2 linked regions of the Pararhizobium capsulatum DSM 1112 genome follow. The protein of the gene in region 2 interacts with the protein of the main gene of each other region in a pairwise test. Links are inferred from orthologs where the notes say so. Each region holds a gene or a part of one and is shown on either strand. Other genes may lie near its edges.

Region 1 (7,635 bases), 2.2 Mb from region 2 along the record:
CTGGTCGGCTCTGGTGATTTTCGCCATCGCCTCGATAACGGACTTTCTCGATGGTTATCTCGCGAGAATTTGGAATCAAACGTCAAACATCGGACGAATGCTCGACCCGATCGCTGATAAATTGCTGATTTCAACCGCACTGCTGCTGATGGCCGCAGACACGGAACAGACAATTGCCGGCTGGTCTCTTTGGGCCGCGATCATTATTCTCTGCCGGGAAATCCTCGTTTCCGGACTCCGTGAATATCTAGCGGCGCTCAAGGTTAGCGTACCCGTAACGCAGATCGCCAAATGGAAAACAACGGTTCAGATGTTAGCGATTGCTTTTCTTCTGGCAGGTCCAGCTGGAGATAAGGTTCTGCCATACACGACGGAGATAGGCAGAATATTGCTCTGGATTGCTGCAGTTCTGACCATCTACACCGGTTACGACTATTTCCGTGCCGGCCTCAAGCATGTGATCAACGAATGAGCAGCGTCCGGCTTGTCTATTTCGCCTGGGTGCGGGAGCGGATCGGCAAGGACGAAGAAGAGATCGTGCTGCCGGACAGCGTCGTGACGGCCGGCGATTTGCTCAGGCATCTCAAGGGTCTCGGCGAGGAATATGAGATGGCGCTGGAGCATGAAAATGTCATCCGGGTTGCCATAAACCAGGAGCATGTCGATCATCACGAGCCGATCGCCGGCGCCCGCGAGATCGCGCTTTTCCCACCGATGACCGGCGGCTGAGGCCATGGCTCAGCCGACGATTTCGGTGCGGGTGCAGCGACAGGATTTCGACCTTGCCGCAGAAGTCGCGGAGATATCCAGGGGACGCACCGATATCGGTGCCGTCGTGACCTTCTCGGGACTTTGCCGGGACGAAGCCGGCACGCTCGGGGCGCTGGAACTCGAACATTATCCCGGGATGGCAGAGGCGCAAATCCTGCGCATCTGCGAAGAGGCCAGCGCACGTTTCGGCCTGCAGGCCCTGCGGGCGATCCATCGTCATGGCCGGATCGTTCCGGGGGAGAACATCGTTCTCGTCATCGCGGCCGCCAGGCATCGCCAGGCCGCCTTTGACGGAGCAAACTTTGTCATGGATTTCCTGAAGACATCCGCCCCCTTCTGGAAGAAGGAGATCGGCATCAGCGGCGAGGCCGGTGAATGGGTCTCGGCCAGGGATGCCGACGATAGTGCACGGGATCGGTGGACGGACGACTGACTAAAGCGCGTCGCGATCTTTCAGATTCGCTTCCTCGCTTTAGCTCTTTTTTTGCGCATGTCGTTGTCGCAAAACCGCTGCACACTTTTGCGCGACATGCTTTAAGGCTGAACGCGCTCCCGCCGTGTCAGCACCAGCAGCAGCACGAGAAAGCTGAAGATCGCGAAATCGCGCCACAGGATCGGCCCGTAGCCGCTCCACATTGTTTCCGCGAGCCCCATGAGAGCAGCACCTGCTGCGGCGAGAAGCGGCGTGGTCTGCCCGCCGATCGAGGCAATGAACAGCACCTTGACGCCGAAAACGAGGCCTGCGCCGAAATCCATCGTGCCGTAATAGGCTGTTGCGAGAATGCCGGCGATTGCCGCCAACAGGGCTGACGCGCCGTAGGCGACTACGAAGATACGGGTGGGGTCGATACCGCACAGCGCCGCCGCATGCCCGTCATCGGCAACGGCCCGCCATTTCCTTCCCCAGGCAGACCGGATCAGGAAGAGGTTTCCGGCAACGACCAAGGCCAACATTGCAGCAGTATTGATGATCTGGATCAATGTCAGGGTTACCGGAAAGCGCGGGTTCGCCCATAGCACCAGCGGCGAGTTCAGGAATGGCGGCAGCCAGATGGCGCGGGTATCCGCCGCAAGCCGCGACATTTCCATCAGCACGATCGCAAGCCCGAGCGACACCACGACGACAGTGTTGGGCGACTTCAGCACCACGCGCCGCATGACGCTTCGCCCGAGGAAGATACCGGTACCGGCGGTGTAGACCAGTGCCGCCGCAGCGCCGATTGCCAGCGACGCCGGCAGCACCAGCCAGAGCTTGTTCCAGGCAAAATCGGTAAACAGCAGGAAAATCTGCCCGGAAAACCCGAAGAGAGCACCGTAGGTCAGGTCCGCCCGGCGGGTGACCGCGAAGGCGATGGCATAGCCAAAGGCAAGCAGCGCGTAGAGCGCGGCAACGGGGACGGCATTGGCAAGCTGTTGCAGGAAATAGGCCATGGCGGGTCCCGTTGCGTTCGCGAATTATAACTTGTAAAAACGCTTTTACCAGTTAGAATTTACTCATGACCTTTTCCTGGACACCCCATCGGTTTTCCGGCGGCGCACTGGCGCTCGATGTCGCCAATTCCGTCGTGCTGCGCTTCGATCCCCTGCGGCGGATCGATCGCTTTGCCGACCCGGTGGCGATGGACAGTTTTGCCGGGGCGGCCGCAAAGTTCTGCGGCGAGCGATCTGCCTTGGGACCAATTGCGCCGGCGACACCGGCGCGGCGGCCGCATCTGCTTGCTCTTCGCGAGGCGACGGATCGTTATTTCCGGGCTGATATCGAAGGGCGCGGTTCGAACGATCTGCTTGCCGACCTGCTTTCGGCCATATCGGCCTCCATTCGCAACCAGCCGCATAGTGGTAGCGGCCCCGTTCCGCTTGAGGCGGCGACTGCGCATTCGGCTCTTCGCCTGACCGCTGCGACTGGCGAAAACCGGATGAAGATCTGCCCGAATTGCCAATGGCTGTTCATCGATCGGAGCCGAAACCGCAGTCGAAGCTGGTGCGACATGGCCGTCTGCGGCAATCGAACAAAGGCAAGCCGGCATTACCAGAAACGCAAGGAGGCGAACGCATGACCCAGAACCGCATTTCGCCTATCCGCACCATGACTTTCGGGATAGCGGCGATTGCCTGCGTCGGGCTCTCGGGCTGTCAGCGCGAAACCGGCGACGAACCATTGCAACTCACCGGCAAGATCTTCGTCTTCAACTACCGGCTCGCCTATGCGACCTACATGCTGACATTCGAGAAGAAGGAAGCCCTTCCCGAGGGTAGCTTCGTGGTCGCAAGCTTCGAGAACCCGGCCGGTGGGGCGCCGCTGACGCTGGAGCGCAAGGTCTTTGCAAAGCAGACCAAGATCGTGCTGGAAAGCCCGGATATAACCTGCGTGCACAAGGAAAAGCCTTACGCGGTGACTGTCGAGCTCAGGGGGCCTGATGGCGATATCCTGCAAACGTTGAAAACCACCGTGACCTCCAATCTCGATCAGAACGTCTTGCCGGCCAAGCCACTGGTCATCGGCCCGGCCTACGAGAAAAACCCCGAGGTCTTCAGGGATGGCAAGGTTCCCGCCCATTTCGAGACGGCCTCCTGTGCCTCCTGACGAAGAGATTGCCTGCCGACTGACCGAGATATCCGTCACTGCCGGACGTGGGGCCGATCTCCAAGTTCGATGGGCAACAACGGCAAAAGCCGGGACGTTTCCGTCCCGGCTTTCAAAATATAATCTTTTCAAGACCTTCGGGACAAAGCCCTTAAAGCGTGTCGCGATCTTTCAGATTCGCTTCCCACGCTTTAACTCTTTGTCGTTATCGCAAAACCGCTGCGCACTTTTGCGCGACATGCTTTAGAAACTGATTCAGCCGACGATCTCGGTGCCCGAGAACCAGTAGGCGATTTCGATTGCTGCGGTTTCCGGAGCATCCGAACCGTGAACCGAATTTTCGCCGATCGACAGGGCGTGGGTCTTGCGGATGGTGCCTTCATCGGCGTTTGCCGGGTTGGTGGCGCCCATGATTTCGCGGTTCTTCAGGATGGCGTTTTCGCCTTCGAGAACCTGAACGATCGTCGGACCCGAGGTCATGGATTCAACAAGTTCGCCGAAGAACGGGCGTTCCTTGTGAACAGCGTAGAAGCCTTCGGCTTCGCGGGTGCTCATCCAGACGCGCTTGGACGCGACGACGCGCAGGCCGGCGTCTTCGATCATCTTGGTGATCGCGCCGGTGAGGTTGCGCTTGGTCGCGTCCGGCTTGATCATCGAAAAGGTGCGTTCAATCGCCATTTGTGAATTCCCTTGGGTTTTCGTGGATTTTGAGGTTTTCGTGGATTTTGCGCGTCAATAGCCGCCCACGCGCCGCAAAACAAGGGGTGGCCACCGGATTTCGGCCGATCGCACCTGCGGAGCCGCACAATCAGCAAATTTCATCGGTGCCATCACCCAAAGCGATCCGATCTTCGGTTATGCTCCTTCGAACACAGGAGACACCGATGCGCGACCATTACCTCATGATGGCTGACTACAACGGCTGGGCAAACAGACTGGTCTACGAAGCTGTCGCCACACTGAGCGAAAGCGAGTTTCAGGAAAACAAGGGAGCCTTCTTCGGCTCGCTCTCCGGCACGCTCAACCACCTGCTTGCCACCGACCGCATCTGGATGCGCCGCTTCACCGGCACGGGCGACGCGCCGACGCGGCTCGATGCCGTCATTCACACGGAGTTTGCCGCACTTGCCGATGCGCGGCGGGCTGAAGACGAACGTATTGCCGGTTGGATCCGCGATCTGACGGAGGAGGATCTGCGGGCGACCTTTAGCTATACGCCCGTCAGCACTCCTACCCTCATCACCCAGAAACTGGCACCCGCGCTCGCCCATCTCTTCAACCACCAGACCCATCATAGGGGCCAGTGCCACATGATTTTGACCGCGCTGGGCAAGCCAAGCCTTTCGCTTGACCTCGTCTTTTTCCAGCGCACGCCAGAGGGGCGCAAGCATGCGGGCTGAGAGTTGCGTGGGCGTGCATTTGGCGTAGCATACGACCATGCCGCGCGAGCTTGGTAGGAGGAAGGGCAATGCCGGGACGATGCCGCCTGCCGATGATTGTTTTAGCCGCGCTGGCTGCTGTAGCACCAACGACGGCACGGGCGCAGTTCGTTGACGGCGTGACGCTGCACGCGTTTTGCCAGCCACCGAGGAATCCTGCCCTTGCCGGCTATGTTGCCGGTGTCCTCGACCGCTGGTCCCGCGATCTGCATCATGCGGAATTGGCGGATGTCGTCGATGCGGAGAACAATCGGCCGAAGAGCACGATCAGTGTGACGGCAAAGATCCGCGCCAATATATGCGCGCCCGATACGATTATCCTGCAGGAGCATATCGACGTTGTCTGCGCCTTTCTGGAGGCTAACCCGCTGGAGCTGGGGCGTAGCGCCGACATCCTGGTGCAGACTGCGACAGCGCTGAGATGGCCATGTTCTTAAGCGCTCTGTAACCATCACATACAGGCGCAATCGCAGATTGACGCTCTTTTAATGTCAACGGCTTATCCAATTCCATAACAAGGAAAACGGCGGCAAGGCCGCAAGATGGCAATATCAGCTGTTTCAGGGATTGAACCGATGACGAACCCCAAGCAGAACGCGCAGCGGCCGGCACGGACGGAAATCGACGCCGTGTTCGTCAGGATTGCCCAGGCCATGGCGAGCCTTGGCGTTTCTCCCCTGCCGCGCAACTATGCGCTGTTTTACGAGGCGCTTTCGGGACGCAATCCAGATCTTGCCCGCGAGCTTTCGGCACTCGGGCCCTCTCCCGATGCAGCCAAGATTGACGAACTTGGTATTCGTCACAATCTTGCAAGCCACGCGACACTGAGTGCCGACAAGGTTCAGGCGCAGGCCGTGAAGCTCCTGGGTGACGTTTCGGTGGCGATGCGCGAGGCCACCAATCGCAAGACGGGTTTCGTCCGCCAGCTGCAGGATTTTGCGCTTCGGCTCGAAAACGATCCGGTGGTTGCCATGTCGGACTTTGCCGATGCGACGCAGGCGATCCGTGATCAGGCCGCAGCGCTGCTGCGCGACGAAGCAAGCTTCTCTGGGCGGCTTACCGAAACCGTTGCACAGCTGTCTTCCATGGAAGGCGATATCGATGCGCTGCGGGCAGCGGCGACGCGGGATCCCTCAACCGGGCTTCCGAACCGTACGGCATTCTCGGCGCGGCTATCGGCGCTGTTTCTCGATGCGCCGCCGCCCACGGCCCTTGTGCTGGTGTCCCTTAACGGCCTGCGCGGCGTCGGCGAACGGTACGGCGTGGACGCGCTGGAAAAGGCGCTGAAGAAACTCGCTCCGATTTTCCGCAAATCCATCAAGAAGAACGACTTCGTCGGTCGTATCGGACTGGATGAACTGGCCTTCCTGTTTTCCGACGTCAGCGCCGCCAATGCAGAGGCAATCGTCTCGCGCATACGCGCTTCGATCGAAGCCATCGACATCCCCCTGCCCGAACGCTCGTTCACGCCGGAACGACTGTCTCTCTCGGCAGGCATCGCGATGACCGATGCCGCAAGTGGAGAGGCCGATCTCTTCAGCCAGGCGGAACTCGCGCTGCACGCCGTCAAGGCCTCCGGCCATCCGGGCCAGCTGGTGTTCTCGGCCGCCGTCGGCGCGAGATCGCCGCGCCTCTACTCTCCCCACGCGGCATAGGCCTTTTCACGAAGACTGCGGCCTCTGGGACACTTGCCTTCCGCGACAACATCGGCCAAAACGCCGGCCATGATCACGATCAACAATCTCTCCGCGCGTATTGCCGGCCGCCTGCTCATCGACCAGGCGACGGTTTCGCTTCCTGCCGGCACCAAGGCCGGCCTCGTCGGCAAGAACGGCGCCGGCAAGTCGACGCTCTTCCGCATCATCACCGGCACGATGGAGAGCGAGACAGGTTCCGTTTCGATCCCCAGGAATGCCCGCATCGGACAGGTGGCACAAGAAGCGCCCGGCACCGAAGAGCCGCTGATCGAAATCGTGCTGAAAGCAGACAAGGAGCGCGAGGCGCTGCTGACTGAAGCCGAGCATGCCACCGATCCGCATCGTATTGCCGAAATCCAGACGCGGCTCACCGACATCCAGGCGCATTCGGCGGAATCGCGTGCGGCCAGCATTCTCGCTGGTCTCGGTTTCGACCATGAGGCGCAGAAGCGCCCGGCCTCGTCCTTTTCCGGTGGCTGGCGCATGCGCGTGGCGCTGGCGGCCGTGCTGTTTGCCGAGCCGGACCTGCTGCTGCTCGACGAACCGACCAACTATCTCGACCTCGAAGGCGCATTGTGGCTGGAGGACTATATCCGCCGCTATCCACACACGGTCATCATCATCAGCCACGATCGCGACCTGCTCAACACGGCTGTCAATTCGATCATCCATCTCGACCAGAAGAAGCTGACCTTCTACCGCGGCTCCTACGACCAGTTCCAGCGCCAGCGCGCCGAGGCGATCGAGCTGCAGCAGAAGGCCAAGGTGAAGAATGAGGCGGCGCGCAAGCACCTGCAGTCCTTCATCGACCGGTTCAAGGCCAAGGCAACCAAGGCCCGTCAGGCGCAGAGCCGCGTCAAGGCGCTGGAGCGGATGGGGACCGTTGCCGCCGTCATCGAGGATCATGTCCATCCGATCCATTTTCCCGAGCCGGAAAAACAACCGGCCTCGCCGATCATCGCCATCCAGGGCGGTTCTGTCGGATACACGCCCGGCAAGCCGATCCTGAAGGGCCTGAACCTCAGGATCGACAATGACGACCGCATCGCCCTGCTCGGCTCGAACGGCAATGGCAAATCGACGTTTGCCAAGTTCATCTCCGGTCGGCTTTCCGCTGATGCCGGCGACATCCGGCTGGCACCGA
Region 2 (7,568 bases):
TACGCCAGTAACAGGGAATAGAATGAAAAGCTTTTACCGATACACTTGCATTGGTATAGGGCCTTCGAAAACACGGCCCTTCAACGACGAGCGGACGAATGACATTGACCCAAAAGCAGCGCGCTTCCGAGCCGGCCCAGGCACTTCGCAACTGCAGAACCGCCTTTATCGGCGTTGGCATTGCCAGCGCGCTGGTAAACGTCCTTTACCTGACCGGTTCGTTCTTCATGCTCGAAGTCTACGACCGCGTCCTGCCCAGTCGCAGCATCCCGACATTGATTGCGCTTTGCCTGCTTGCACTGTTGCTCTATTCGTTCCAGGGCGCCTTCGAAATGGTTCGCGGCCGTATGCTGGTTCGTATCGCCGGTGCGCTTGATGAGGCCATGAGCGCGCGCATCTACCGCGCTATCGTCCAGGCTCCGCTGAAACTCAGAACGCATGGCGATGGCCTGCAGGCCCTGCGCGACTTCGATCAGGTGCGCTCCTTCCTCTCCGGCAGTGGCCCGTCCGCATTCTTCGACCTGCCCTGGCTCCCGTTCTACATTCTCATCTGCTTCCTCTTCCATCCGATGATCGGCATCGTCTCGATCATTGGCTCGCTGATCCTCATCGTCCTGACCTTCCTCACCAACCGGGGAACGCAGGCGCCCTCGAAAAGAGCGTCCGAGGCCGGCAACCTGCGCAATGCCTTTGCCCAGGCTTCTCAGCGCAATGCCGAGGTCATGCAGGCCATGGGCATGCTGGGACGCATGTCGCGCAAATGGGACGAGCGCAACGACACCTATCGCGAAGAAAACCGGATGACTTCCGACGTCGGGAACGGTTATGGCGCATTGTCGAAAGTGTTCCGCATGGCGCTGCAGTCCGGCGTGCTTGCAACGGGTGCCGTCCTCGTCATCGAGGGCCTTGCCTCCCCCGGCATCATTATTGCCGGCTCGATCCTGACGGCCCGCGCACTCGCTCCTGTAGAACTGGCAATCGGCAACTGGCGCGGCTTTGTCGCCGCGCGCCAGAGCTGGGCACGTCTTAACGAATTGCTGAAGGCAATGCCCGAGCGCGACGCGCCGCTGGAACTTCCGGCACCGCGCGAACGCCTGACGGCGGAAGGCCTTGCGGGTGGGCCTCCCGGCGCACAGCGCCTTACGTTTGCCGACGTCAACTTCGCCGTTCGCGCCGGAAGTGCACTCGGCATCATCGGCCCAAGCGCTTCGGGCAAGTCATCACTCGCCCGCGCACTGATTGGCATCTGGCCGGCCTTCCGCGGATCGGCCCGCCTCGACGGTGCAGCACTTGATCAGTGGGACAGTGACAGGCTCGGCCGCCATATCGGCTACCTCCCGCAGGATGTGGAGCTTTTCGCCGGCACCGTTGCGCAGAATATCGCCCGCTTCGAGGAAAATGCCTCCTCCGATGCGATCGTGGCCGCCGCGCGCGCAGCCCGCGTCAACGACCTGATCCTCAAGTTGCCGAACGGCTACGAGACGGAAATCGGCGAAGGCGGAGCCTCCCTCTCCGCCGGTCAGCGTCAGCGTGTCGCCCTTGCCCGTGCGCTTTACGGCGAGCCCTTCCTCGTCGTTCTCGACGAACCAAATTCCAACCTTGATGCCGAAGGCGAGCAGGCGCTCAGCGAAGCAATCATGAGCGTGCGCCAGCGTGGCGGCATTGTCATCGTCATTGCGCATCGACCAAGCGCGCTGGCTGCGACCGACCTTGTATTGATGATGAACGAAGGACGAATGCAGGCCTTCGGCCCCAAGGATGAAGTGCTGGCAAAGATTCTGCGCCAGGAAAGCCGACCGCCACAGGTGGCCGGCGCCGCGAACCTCAAGGTCGTGGGTGAGGGACAGGATAACGCGCAATGACCGACATTCAGAACCAAGCGAAACCCGTCAGCTCCCGCCGGTCTCTCGGCCGTCACATGACGGCGGTACTCATTCTTTCTACCGCTCTGGTCGTCGGCGTCGGCGGCTGGGCCGCCACGACGGAACTGTCGAGTGCCATCGTTGCCGGCGGCACCGTCGTCGTTGAAAACAACGTAAAGAAGATCCAGCACCTGACGGGTGGCATCGTCGGAGAGCTTCTGGTCAAGGAAGGCGACCGCGTTTCCGCCGGACAGGTGCTGATCCGTCTCGACGGCACCACCGTTCGCGCCAACCTTTCCATCGTGCAGAACACGCTCGCCCAGCTCTATGCACGCCGGGCACGCCTGCTGGCCGAACAGACCGACAGCGCAAACTTCACAATCCCGGAAGATCTGGATGCGCTTACAACGGGAAACGCTGCCGCGGTTCTCGAAGACAGTGAACGCAAGCTTTTCGTCAGCCGGAAAAACTCCCTTGCCGGCATGAAAAGTCAGCTTGCCTCCCGCAAGGATCAGCTTGCCAACGAGACCGACGGGCTCACCGTACAGCTTGGCGCGATCGACGATGCGCTGAAGCTCATCGCCGAAGAACTGGAAGGTCTTGAAAAGCTCTACAAGGACGGCCTCGTTTCCATGCAGCGCGTCACCACCCTGAAGCGCGAACGAGCGCAACTCGAAGGTGATCGCGGTGCTCGCATCGCCGCCCGCGCCCAGGCCGCCGGCAAATCGAGCGAAATCGATCTTCAGATCCTGCAATTGGGCGAGGACCGGCGCACCGAGATCGCGAAGGAACTGACTGACGTCGAAGCCAAGATTTCAGAATATGAAGACCGGCGGATCGCAGCCATCGATCAGTTGAAGCGTCTCGATATCACGGCCCCGCTCACCGGCCGCGTCTACCAGCTGGCGGTCCATACCGTGAATGGCGTGATCAATCCCGGCGAACAGCTGATGCTCGTCGTGCCGGAGGCGGACAGCCTGACCGTGGAGGCAAAGGTCGCCACCCACGACATCGACCAGATTCGCGTTGGCCAACCGGTCGAGCTCGTCTTCAGCGCCTTCAATCAACGCACGACACCTGTCGTCGATGGGGAAGTGGTGACCATCGCTCCAGACCTCGTGACCGACCAGCGCACCGGCATCGGCTACTACCCGATCCGTGTGCGCCCAAAGCCGGAAAGCCTGAAGGCACTCAAGGGTCTGACCCTATATCCCGGCATGCCGGCTGAAGTGTTCATGAAGATCGGGGATCGGACCGTGCTGTCCTATCTGGCGAAGCCGCTGACCGAACAGATGCGGCATACTTTTCGCGAAGATTGACGCTGCTGCACTTTATACCTGCTGCATAATTTTATCCTCAAACCGAGATCGGTTTGAGGAATGACGCAGCAAGCGGGGCGAATGTGCCCCGTGCCATACCGCCATGCAAAAATAGGCGTGGCACAGTTAGCCGTCACCGGTATACGACTGTCGATTATGTCTTCCAAAAAAACCGGCTACATTTTCGTTCTTTTGGCGATCACGATTTTCTCCATACAGGACGCGATCTCAAAATATCTGGGCAGTATCTATCCGCCCGTTCTGATCACCATGATCCGCTACTGGGCCTTCGCATCCTTCGCGCTGGCATGGGCTGCGCGATCCCCGGGCGGGCTGCCGGTCGCCTTCAGGACCCGAAGACCGATACTGCAGATTCTTCGCGGTGTTCTCCTGGCGGTGCAGATTGTTATCGTCATCACCTCGTTTGCGCAGGTGGGCCTTGCCCATTCGCAGGCAATCTTTTCTTCCGGACCGATCTTCGTTGCCCTGTTGTCGATGCCGATCCTCGGCGAACGGGTGGGCTGGCGCCGCTGGACAGCGATCATCGTCGGACTGCTCGGCGTGTTGCTGATTCTGAAACCGGATGGCACGAATTTTGACCTCAAGGTGCTGATCCCGATTTCCTCCGCATTGATCTTTGCCTTCTACGTCATCGCTACCAGGCTGGTGAGCCACGATGACTCCTCGACGACCAGCTTCCTCTACACCGGCGTTGCCGGGGCCGCCGTGATCAGCCTCGTCGGTCCGTTCTACTGGACGCCCCTTGCGCCGGGCGACTGGGTCTGGATGATCCTGCTGTGCATTACCGGCACGACAAGCCACTTCAGCCTGATCAAGGCGTACGAGCATCTGGACGCGGCAGAGGTCCAGCCCCTCACCTATCTCCAGCTTGTCTATGCATCGATTATCGGTGTTTCGGTGTTCGGCGAAACCCTGAACCTCAACGTGATCGCCGGCTCCACAATCGTCGTGGCGGCCGGCATATTCACCATCTGGCGTGAAGCGGTCGTGGCGCGCCGAAACGCCAAGGTTGCGGCCAGAGGCCCGACCCAGCCTCTCTCCTGACAAGAGGCGTCACGAATTGGCGGGGAGTGTCCAGTCGATCGGCGGGTAGCCGTTCGACACGAGAAATGCGTTCGCCTTGGAGAAAGGTCGGCTGCCGAAGAAACCGTTGTGCGCCGATAGCGGCGAGGGATGCGGCGACTTCAAGATCAGATGGCGGGATTGGTCGACGAACGCGGCCTTCTTCTGGGCGTAGGCGCCCCACAGGATGAAGACAACCGAATGAGGCTGCTCGTTGACAGCGCGAATGATCGCGTCGGTAAAACGCTCCCATCCCTTTCCCTGGTGCGACGCAGCCATGGATCGCTCAACCGTCAGGACGCTGTTGAGCAGGAGCACGCCCTGCTTGGCCCAATGTTCCAGGAAGCCATGACCGGCAGGTTTTATGTCAAGATCGCTCTGCAGTTCCTTGAAGATGTTGACCAGCGACGGCGGAGGGCGCACGCCGGGCAAAACGCTGAAGGACAATCCATGGGCCTGTCCCTCGCCATGATAAGGATCCTGGCCAAGGACGACGACACGAACCTTGTCCAGCGGCGTCAGGTCGAGTGCCCGGAAATACTCGGAGCCTCTGGGGAATATGGCTTTGCCTTGCGCCTTCTCTTCCTGGAGAAAAGATTTCAGACCCACCATGTAGGGTTGTGAAAATTCCCCGAAAAGTGCCACCTTCCAACTCTCCTCCAAACGCACAGCCGTTTCCATGGCTAAACCTCCCCGCCCACACGCTAAAACAGATGGGATCTTAGTGCGGGGCAACGATCTGGCAAGAGAATGCTGCCGAAGGCCTTACAAAATATCCACAAATCCTGATTTTCTAAATCAACTTGAAACGGCCAGATTCACGCGATTTTAATACAAATCAAAGACCAATTTCTCGCAAACCGCGCAAAATAGGGGAAATCGCAGGCACAATTTCGCAGATAGATTTTAATCAAACTTTTACTAAATTATACCAATAGTTGTATTCTAAGTCGACACCGTCCACAACTCTGACGTAGCGGCTTGGCAAGCGCCCGCACCCGATAGCTCCTGTTATCGAGGATAACAGGAGCGCAATGAGAGCAGTTAGAGAACAATCCGGCAGCTTGCCAACCGCATGCGCATAAACCTCGGGTGAGGCCTGAGGAACACCCCCGGTCAATCTTTTTGGAGGCCACAATGAGCATGCATCTTCCCGGATTTGGCGGGGACTCACGCGCGATCCTCGCTGCGATGGACAAGTCACAGGCAATCATCGAATTCGATCTGCAGGGCAATATCCTGACAGCCAATGCCAATTTCTGCGGTGCACTTGGCTATACGCTGGCGGAAATCAAAGGCAAGCATCACCGCATCTTCGTCGATCCGACGGAAGCGGCGAGCCCCGAGTATCGCGAGTTTTGGGATAGGCTTGCCCGTGGCGAGTTCCAGAGCCATCAATATCGCCGTATCACCAAGAGCGGCCGCGACATCTGGATCGAAGCCTCCTACAATCCCGTCTTCCGCGGAAACAAACCCTATAAGGTCGTCAAATTCGCGACCGACATCACCGAGGTAAAGATCAAGGCAACGGAAGATGCCGGCAAACTCCGCGCCGTCTCCCGTTCTCAAGCGGTCATCGAATTCACGCCGACCGGTGAAATCCTGACCGCCAATGAAAACTTCTGCGGCGCGCTGGGTTACCAGCTGTCCGAGATCAAGGGACAGCACCACCGAATTTTCTGCGATCCGGCCTATGTCGCAAGCGAGGACTACAGGCAATTCTGGGAACGGCTGGCCCGCGGCGAATTCCTGTCCAACGAGTTCGTCCGCTACGGCAAGGGCGGCAAGGAAATCTGGATCCAGGCGAGCTACAACCCAATCCTCGACATCCACGGCAAGGTGTTCAAGGTTGTGAAGTTCGCGACCGATGTCACCGAACGGATGGGTGCGGTTTCCGCCCTTGCTTCAGCGATGCAGGGACTTGCCGATGGTGATCTGACACAGGTGCTCGACAAGCCTTTCGTGCCGACAATGGAAAAGCTTCGCCACGATTTCAACGATGCCGTGGCCAAGCTTCGCAGCGCCCTGCAATCCGTGGGCCGCAATGCGCAGGCGATCGCAGCCGGCTCCGGCGAGATCCGCTCCGCGGCCGACGATCTGGCCAAGCGCACGGAACGCCAGGCGGCCTCGGTCGAAGAAACCGCCGCTGCCCTTGAGGAAATCACAACGACCGTCGCGGATTCGAGCCGTCGCGCGGAAGAAGCCGGACACCTCGTCGCCGCCACCCGCGACAATGCGGAACGGTCAGGTGCGGTGGTTCGCAGCGCCGTCGCTGCCATGAGCCAGATCGAGGATTCCTCACGGGGGATTTCCAACATCATCGGCGTAATCGACGACATCGCGTTCCAGACAAATCTGCTTGCGTTGAATGCCGGCGTCGAAGCCGCGCGTGCCGGGGAAGCAGGCAAGGGGTTTGCCGTTGTCGCCCAGGAAGTTCGGGAACTCGCACAGCGCTCCGCAACGGCCGCCAAGGAAATCAAGGCCCTGATCCACACCTCCGGCGAGCACGTCAAGAACGGCGTCGCCCTGGTTGGCGAAACCGGCAAGGCGCTGGAGCTCATTGTTTCCCAGGTCGGGAATATCAACACCAACGTCGTCGCGATTGTCGGTGGCGCGCGCGAACAGGCGACGGGCCTTCAGGAAATCAACCACTCGGTCAATGCCATGGATCAGGGCACGCAGCAGAACGCGGCCATGGTCGAGCAGCAGACGGCCGCAAGCCATTCGCTGGCTCGGGAAGCCGAAGCGCTCTTTGCGATGCTCGGCCAGTTCCGTGTCGGCAAAGGCGGCAGTTCGGGCCCTGTCGCTGCCGACGCTGGTCGCAACCGACCGGTCGCCTCGCCTGCTCGCCGCATGACGGCGCAGGTCAGCCACGCCTTTTCCGGAAATGCCGCAAAAGCCGAGCAGAGCTGGGAAGAATTCTAAGCCTTCAATCGTGTTGAAAGGATACGCGGCGCCCCAACAGTGGGCGCCGTTTTCGTTGGGTTGCGCACAATCTTTACCGGAATGATGCCGACGATCATTTTCCGTGCCGCTCCATGGCCTGTTCCTGCTATCGGATGTCGCGAAACGGATGGACGGGCGGGCAGCCGCCGCGCTAGCTTCAGTCGCAATCCGGCGCCAGCCAATCCGTCCGGGCAGACCCGCAATTGAGAGACCGATTTCGATGAAAAGCTATGTGCTGACCGTATCCTGCAAATCCACCCGCGGCATCGTTGCGGCCATCACCGGTTACCTCGCCGACAAGGGCTGTTATATCACCGACAGCTCCCAGTTCGACGATCTCGAAACCGGCCTCTTCTTC

Evidence for each region.
Region 1: the proteins of ung (region 2) and ndk interact in binary tests that used the Escherichia coli proteins (3 or more experiments, as listed by UniProt). The link is inferred for Pararhizobium capsulatum DSM 1112 from one-to-one orthologs.

Annotation. Positions count from the first base shown.
Region 1 is NZ_JAUSVF010000001.1:1,975,902-1,983,536, reverse strand. What follows is about bases 2,323-5,250. They hold ndk (nucleoside-diphosphate kinase), read right to left. Parts: upstream 4,034-5,250; coding sequence 3,611-4,033; downstream 2,323-3,610. Other genes in these bases: QO002_RS09485 (Rap1a/Tai family immunity protein), read left to right, coding at 4,824-5,231; QO002_RS09490 (DinB family protein), read left to right, coding at 4,240-4,755; QO002_RS09500 (hypothetical protein), read left to right, coding at 2,858-3,355; QO002_RS09505 (CGNR zinc finger domain-containing protein), read left to right, coding at 2,323-2,828. In the rest of the region: pgsA (CDP-diacylglycerol--glycerol-3-phosphate 3-phosphatidyltransferase), read left to right, coding at 1-472; moaD (molybdopterin converting factor subunit 1), read left to right, coding at 469-729; QO002_RS09515 (molybdenum cofactor biosynthesis protein MoaE), read left to right, coding at 734-1,204; QO002_RS09510 (branched-chain amino acid ABC transporter permease), read right to left, coding at 1,306-2,202; more of QO002_RS09505, read left to right, coding at 2,268-2,322; QO002_RS09480 (GGDEF domain-containing protein), read left to right, coding at 5,370-6,449; QO002_RS09475 (ABC-F family ATP-binding cassette domain-containing protein), read left to right, coding at 6,519-7,635. UniProt on the Escherichia coli protein: Major role in the synthesis of nucleoside triphosphates other than ATP. The ATP gamma phosphate is transferred to the NDP beta phosphate via a ping-pong mechanism, using a phosphorylated active-site intermediate.
Region 2 is NZ_JAUSVF010000001.1:4,216,593-4,224,160, forward strand. Bases 3,101-5,961 are described here. They hold ung (uracil-DNA glycosylase), read right to left. Parts: upstream 4,946-5,961; coding sequence 4,256-4,945; downstream 3,101-4,255. Other genes in these bases: QO002_RS20260 (HlyD family type I secretion periplasmic adaptor subunit), read left to right, coding at 3,101-3,181; QO002_RS20265 (DMT family transporter), read left to right, coding at 3,338-4,246; QO002_RS20275 (methyl-accepting chemotaxis protein), read left to right, coding at 5,408-5,961. In the rest of the region: QO002_RS20255 (type I secretion system permease/ATPase), read left to right, coding at 99-1,862; more of QO002_RS20260, read left to right, coding at 1,859-3,100; more of QO002_RS20275, read left to right, coding at 5,962-7,189; purU (formyltetrahydrofolate deformylase), read left to right, coding at 7,431-7,568. UniProt on the Escherichia coli protein: Excises uracil residues from the DNA which can arise as a result of misincorporation of dUMP residues by DNA polymerase or due to deamination of cytosine.